One region of the Streptosporangium sp. G11 genome, then DNA from elsewhere that is predicted to be linked to it. Evidence: riboswitches for the same ligand, from Rfam matches in the RefSeq annotation. Region 1 holds a riboswitch; the other holds the start of a gene.
The links. A riboswitch is a leader RNA that binds a small molecule or an ion and turns the genes downstream of it on or off. The one in region 1 is predicted to bind glycine.
Positions count from the first base shown of each region.

Region 2: linked by a shared signal. The riboswitch ahead of gcvP (aminomethyl-transferring glycine dehydrogenase) and the one ahead of gcvT (glycine cleavage system aminomethyltransferase GcvT) in region 1 are both predicted to bind glycine.

Region 1 is NZ_JBPJUQ010000008.1:333-3,729, reverse strand. Features, by position in the region: gene gcvH (glycine cleavage system protein GcvH) at 28-420, opposite strand; gene gcvT (glycine cleavage system aminomethyltransferase GcvT) at 417-1,505, opposite strand; glycine riboswitch at 1,539-1,633, opposite strand; glycine riboswitch at 1,634-1,732, opposite strand; gene ACSDR0_RS10600 (gamma-glutamyl-gamma-aminobutyrate hydrolase family protein) at 1,806-2,501, opposite strand; gene ACSDR0_RS10595 (Ig-like domain-containing protein) at 2,699-3,397, opposite strand, start outside.
Region 2 is NZ_JBPJUQ010000030.1:35,680-39,076, forward strand. Features, by position in the region: gene ACSDR0_RS25800 (bifunctional nuclease family protein) at 1-400, shown strand, start outside; gene ACSDR0_RS25805 (MerR family transcriptional regulator) at 545-1,165, shown strand; glycine riboswitch at 1,181-1,273, shown strand; gene gcvP (aminomethyl-transferring glycine dehydrogenase) at 1,455-3,397, shown strand, end outside.

The sequences.
Region 1 (3,397 bases):
GTGACCGTGACGCGAGGGGGGAGAGGCTTAGGACTCACCCGAGGTGAGCGCGGCGTACTCCTCCGGCGACAGCAGGTCGTCGGCGGAGCCCTCAAGACGTACGCGGAACAGCCAGCCCTCACCGTAGGAGTCGCTGTTGACCAGCGAGGGGTTGTCCACGACGGCCTGGTTGATCTCCACGACCTCGCCGCTCACCGGCGCGAAGATGTCGCTCACCGACTTGGTCGACTCGACCTCGCCGACGGCGTCGCCGGCGGTGATCGTCGAACCGACCTCGGGGGTGATCTGCACGTAGACCACGTCGCCCAGCGCCTCGGCGGCGTAGGCGGTGATGCCGACGGTGAGGGTCAGGCCGTCATCGATGCCGGAGATCCACTCGTGTTCCTTGGTGTAGTGCAGGTCCTCGGGAATGCTGCTCATTTTTTCCTCCTGTAGAAAGGCAGTGCGACGACCTCGACCGGCTCGTGGCTGCCCCTGACGTCCACGGCCAGTCCCGACGACTGGCCGTTGTCCACGTAGGCCATGGCGATGGGCCTGCCCAGTGACTGGGAGGGCGCCCCGCTGGTGACCTCGCCGACGACCGTGCCGTCATCGGTGACCACCGGATACCCGTGCCTCGGCACCCTGCGGCCGGCCGAGATCAGGCCGACCAGGCGGCGGGACGGCGGGACGTCCCCGAGCGATTCGAGGGCGGCCCGGCCGACGAAGTCGCCTGGCTTGTCAAACCTCACCACACGGCCCAGCCCGGCGTCGAACGGGGTCAGATCGGCCGACAGCTCGTTGCCGTACAGCGGCATCCCGGCCTCCAGCCGGAGGGTGTCGCGGGCGGACAGGCCCGCGGGGATCAGGCCGTGCGGCGCGCCCGCCTCGGTGAGGGCGGCCCAGACCGGCTCTGCGTCCTCGGCCGCGACGAACAGCTCGAAGCCGTCCTCACCGGTGTATCCCGTACGGGCGACGAGGGCTTCGCGGCCCGCGACGACGGCGGGCAGGCCGGCGTAGTACTTGAGCCCGTCGAGGTCGGCGTCGGTGAGTGAGCCCAGGATCTCCGCGGAGCGCGGGCCCTGGACCGCGACCAGCGCGTATCGCTCGGAGCGGTCGTCCACCGCGGCGTCGAAGTCCTTGGCGCGGCCGGTCAGCTCGGCGGCCACCCGGGGGTAGTTGGAGGCGTTGGCGACGACCATGAACTCGGCGGGGGCCAGCCGGTAGACGATCAGGTCGTCCAGCACACCGCCCTCGGCGTCGACGATCATCGTGTAGCGGGCGCGGCCGGGCTCCAGGGCGGAGAGGTGGCCCACCAGGGCGTAATCGAGGGCCTCGGCGGCCTGCGGCCCGGTCACGAAGATCTCACCCATGTGGGAGAGGTCGAACAGGCCGGCCGCCTGGCGGACCGCGTTGTGCTCGGCCGACTCGCTGCCGTAGCGGAGCGGCATCAGCCAGCCCGCGAAGTCGGTCAGCGTCGCGCCGAGGGACTCGTGCACGCCGCGCAGCGGCGTAGGTCGGGACATGTGCGCACCTCAGACAAGGGACAGATGAGAGCATCCTCCCCCTCTGTCGTGGGTGCCTGAGAGTTTCATCCGGGTTTTACCGGACTTTCACCTTCGGCGAGGCCGTGGGACCTGCTTTCCAGAGGGCACCTACCCGCACGGTCCTTTGCCTTGAGAGGTTCGCGGGGAGGGCTTGCTCCTTCAGGGGTCCTGGCCTGGGTGTCAGGACGCTCTCCCGCACGGGATTCATCGGTGTCACCGGCCAGCCTAACCGCCCGCACCGGACGAGCGAAATCCCCTCGCGGTCCCGATCCGTGCCGGTCAGGGGGTGGCGTGCCGTACCAGCGCCTCGAACAGGGCCGACTCGTCGTCGGCCTCGGGGTGCCACTGGACGGCGAGGGCGAACGGGTGGTCGTCCAGTTCCACGGCCTCGACCGTGCCGTCCTCGGCGTGGGCGGTCACGGTCAGGCCCTCGGCCAGCCGGTCGAGGGCCTGGTGGTGGTAGTGGGCCACGTCCACGGTCTCGGTCCCGAAGATCTTCGAGGTGTGGCTGCCGGGGGCGAGCCGCACCGGCATCCTGCCGTAGTGGCCGGGGGCCGGGGCGTGCCCCGGATGGCCCACCACGTCGGGCAGGTGCTGGTGGAGGCTGCCGCCCAGCGAGACGTTCAGGATCTGCATGCCCCGGCAGATCCCCAGGAAGGGCAGGCCCCGCTCCAGCGCCGCCCGGACCAGCCCCAGCTCGGCGTCGTCGCGGAACGGCCGCACGTGGCCGGTCCGCTCGTGCGGCTCCTGCCCGTACCGCTCCGGGCCGACGTCCCCGCCACCGGCCAGGATCAGCCCGTCCAGGCGCCCCGCCAGTGCCGCGGGGTCGCCCGCGGGGGGCAGGATCACCGGCTGCCCGCCCGCGCGGGCCACGTGGTCGACGTAGTCGTAGGGCAGGAGCGCGGTGGTCGTCTCCCAGACGGTGAACCGCGCGGGCTCGACGTAACAGGTGATGCCGATGACGGGACGGGACATGATCTCCTGTTTCGCCGCGCTTCCACCGATGTCCTGGCACCGCGTCCTGCGCACGGTGTCCTGGCAGCGTTTGCCTACGCCGCACGTTACCGGCCGCGGCGAGGGGACGTGCCGCCGGGGACGGGTGGACGCCGTTTCTCTCATGTTCCGCCGGCCGTGGTCGCGGGCGCCGCCTCTCGCGACGCCCGCGACCCGGGCTACTCGGCGCGGATGTTGTCGAGGTGGAACGTGCCGGGACCGGCCCAGGTGAAGACGGCGCGGACGTCGGCCAGATCCTCGGGCGCGCATGACAGCCCGGAGAGCAGGTCGGTCTCCACCGTGGCCGTGGTGGCGGGGTTCTGGTAGCCCCACGTCGACTGACACCAGGTGTGCCCGGGGCCGGTCTGGAAGGCGACGCTGGTGGAGGTGCCCGCGGCGTCGCTGCGCAGGTCGAGCTTGAGCGTTCCCTTGGCCGACAGGTCGACCGGTTCGGCGAAGGCGGCGCCGAACCAGCCGCCGCCGGTGGCGTCGACGCGGAGGCTGTGGGTGCCGTCACCGGCGAACTCGTCGGAGTGAGCCACGGAACCGGCGTCGCTCTGCCAGGAGGCGGGAGCCCAGCCCTGCACTCCCTCCTCGAAGGAGAACAGTTTGATCGCGGCCCCCGCGTCGGGCTTGACGGTCACGGTGATCTCGGCGGTGTTGGAGAGCCGCAGCAGGGTGTCGCGCACGGTGTAGGTGGCGGTCGCCCGGCCGCTGAAGCCGTCGGCGGGGGTGAAGGTGACCTCGCCGGAGGCCGCGGCGAAGGTGCCCTTGGCGGTGGCGAGGGTGTCCTGCCGGCCGGCCGTGACGGGGTCGAGGTCGAGGCTGCCGGGACGGATCCCGGCCGCGTAGGCGATGCCGTTGGCGGTCGCGTCCAC
Region 2 (3,397 bases), on a different contig from region 1:
GACACATGGGGAGCGTTACCTACCTATCTGGATCGGCATGACGGAGGCCACGGCGATCGCCATGGCCCAGGCCGAGGAACCACCACCCCGGCCGCTCACCCATGACCTGTTCCGGGACGTGCTCGAGGGGCTCGGAGTCCGGCTGAGCACGGTCAACATCGTCGCCCTGCGCGACGGCATCTTCTTCGCGGATCTCGTGTTCTCCAACGGGGTCGAGGTGAGCGCGCGTCCCTCGGACTCGATCGCCTTGGCACTTCGTACCGGCGCACGTATCTTCGCGAGTGAGGATGTGGTCCGGGAGGCGGGGGTGATCATCCCCGACGACCAGGAGGACGAGGTGGAGAAGTTCAGGGAGTTCCTTGACACGATCACGCCCGAGGACTTCGGCCGCGCGGGGTAGGAATTTCGGTGCATTTACGCTTCACGACGCGCCGAGTGGGGTCGTTGACTGGACTTGGCCCCAGTCCTACGGTGCAAGTGAAACCTGCGGTCGTGCGTAAACCCCCAGATCAGGCCGTGGGATGAGAGAAAGCCGGAGGTCCGCGTGGCGGTCAGCAGCGGCGAGGGTAGAAACGCCGATCAGGATGACCCGGAACGGCGCCAGTCGGCACGTCAGCGCGCGGGTGAAGAGGGTCTGCTGTTCGACGGGCAACCGGTGAAGGTGCCCGCCGACATCGGCTACAGGGGCCCCACGGCCTGTTCCGCGGCCGGCATCACCTACCGGCAACTCGACTACTGGGCGCGCACCGGCCTGGTCGAGCCCACCGTGAGAGCCGCCCACGGCTCCGGCTCCCAGCGGCTGTACGGCTTTCGCGACATCCTGGTCCTCAAGGTCGTCAAGCGACTCCTCGACACCGGCGTCTCCCTCCAGCAGATCCGTATCGCCGTGCAGCACCTGCGCGACAGGGGCGTCAACGACCTGGCCCAGATCACCCTGATGAGCGACGGGGTGAGCGTTTACGAGTGCACCTCGCCCAACGAGGTCATCGACCTGCTCCAGGGCGGTCAGGGAGTCTTCGGCATAGCACTGGGACGGGTGTGGCAGGAGGTGGAGGGCTCCCTCGCGGATCTGCCCGGCGAACGTGCGGAGTCGGGCGAGGGCCCTTTAGGCGATCATCAGGCCGATGAGCTGGCCCGCCGTCGCAGAGCACGACGAACCGGGTAAACTCGGACTTGCCACTGACCCTGTGCGGGAGAGACCCCGACCGCGATCGGGGCGCCGAAGGAGCAACCTCCCCGGAATCTCTCAGGCACCCGGTACCGCACGGACGAGGCAACTCTGGAAAGCAGGCGCGCTCGCCAGGCGCGACTCACCGACGGTGCAAGCCTCCCGTCAAGGGCAGGTGAAGCTCTCAGGTCACGACGCGTGAGGACGGTCGTGATGACAGAGGGGGAGACCAGGCATACGCCCGCGCCCAGCGCCGGTCTCCACCCCGTCCCGGGAGGCTTCACCAATGACCGACCTGTCATCGCTCAGCGAGCTCAGCTCCCCGCCGTTCGCGACCCGCCACATAGGGCCGGACGACGCCGGCCAGACCCGCATGCTGGAGGCGGTCGGATTCGCCTCCGTCGCCGACCTGGTCGCGGTGGCCGTGCCCGAGGCGATCCGTTCCTCGGGGCGGCTGAACCTGCCCCCGGCGGCCGGGGAGTCCGAGGCCCTCGCGGAGCTGCGGGTCCTCGCCGGTCGCAACACCGTGCTCACCTCGATGATCGGTCTGGGCTACCACGACACGATCACCCCGGGCGTCATCCGCCGCAACCTCCTGGAGAACCCGGGCTGGTACACCGCGTACACGCCCTACCAGCCGGAGATCTCCCAGGGCCGCCTGGAAGCCCTGATCAACTTCCAGACCGTCGTCTCCGACCTGACCGCCCTCGACGTCGCGGGGGCCTCCCTGCTGGACGAGGCCACCGCCGCCGCCGAGGCGATGACGCTGGCCCGCCGCGCGGGCCGCGTCCCCTCGAAGGTCTTCGTGGTCGACGCCGACGCGCTGCCGCAGACCAAGGCGGTGCTGCGCACCCGCGCCGAGCCGCTCGGCATCGAGCTGGTCGAGAGCGACTTCACCGCCGAGCTCCCCGAGTGTTTCGGGGTGCTCGTGCAGTACCCCGGCGCCAGCGGCAGGGTCCGCGACTTCCGCGCCATCGCCGACGCCGCCCACGCGCGCGGCGCCCAGGTGGTCGCCGCCGCCGACCTGCTGGCCCTCACCCTGCTGGCCGCCCCCGGCGAGCTCGGCGCCGACATCGCGGTCGGCTCCTCGCAGCGCTTCGGCGTCCCCCTCGGCTTCGGCGGCCCCCACGCCGCCTACATGGCGGTCCGCGACGGCCTCCAGCGCCAGCTGCCGGGCCGCCTGGTCGGCGTCTCCCAGGACGCAGACCAGCGCCCCGCGTACCGGCTCGCGCTGCAGACCCGCGAGCAGCACATCCGCCGCGAGAAGGCCACCAGCAACATCTGCACCGCGCAGGTGCTGCTCGCCGTGATCGCCGGCATGTACGCCGTCTACCACGGCCCCGAGGGCCTGCGCAGGATCGGCCGGCGCACCCACCGGCACGCCGTCGTGCTCGCCGAGGGCCTGCGCCAGGGCGGCGTCGAGATCGTGCACGACACCTTCTTCGACACCGTGCTCGCCAGGGTCCCCGGCCGCGCCGCGGGGATCGTCGCCACGGCCCGCGACAACGGCGTCAACCTGCGCCTGGTCGACGCCGACCACGTGGGCGTCACCTGCGACGAGAAGACCGAGCTCCTCCACCTGGAGCAGGTCCTGGCCGCCTTCGAGGTCAGCGGCACCGTGCTGGCCGACCTCGACGCCGCCGCCCACGACGCGCTGCCCGCCGCGCTGGCGCGCGTCAGCGACTACCTGACCCACCCGGTCTTCCACAGCCACCGCTCCGAGACGGCCATGCTGCGCTACCTGCGCAGGCTCCAGGACAAGGACATCGCGCTCGACCGGTCGATGATCCCGCTGGGCTCCTGCACCATGAAGCTCAACGCGACCACCGAGATGGAGCCGATCACCTGGCCGGAGTTCGCCGGGCTGCACCCCTACGCGCCCGAGGACCAGGCCGCGGGCTACATCGAGCTGATCGGGGAGCTGGAGCGCTGGCTGGCCGAGGTCACCGGCTACGACGCCGTGTCGCTCCAGCCGAACGCCGGCTCCCAGGGCGAGTTCGCCGGGCTTCTGGCGATCCGCGCCTACCACACCGCGCGCGGCGAGTCGGGCCGCGACGTCTGCCTGATCCCCTCGTCCGCGCACGGCACCAACGCCGCGAGCGCCGTGATGGCGGGTATGCGCGTGGCCGTCGTCGCCTGCGACGACAAGGGAAACGTGGACGTCGACGACCTCGTCGCGAAGATCGGCAAGCACCGAGACCAGCTTGCCGCGATCATGGTGACCTACCC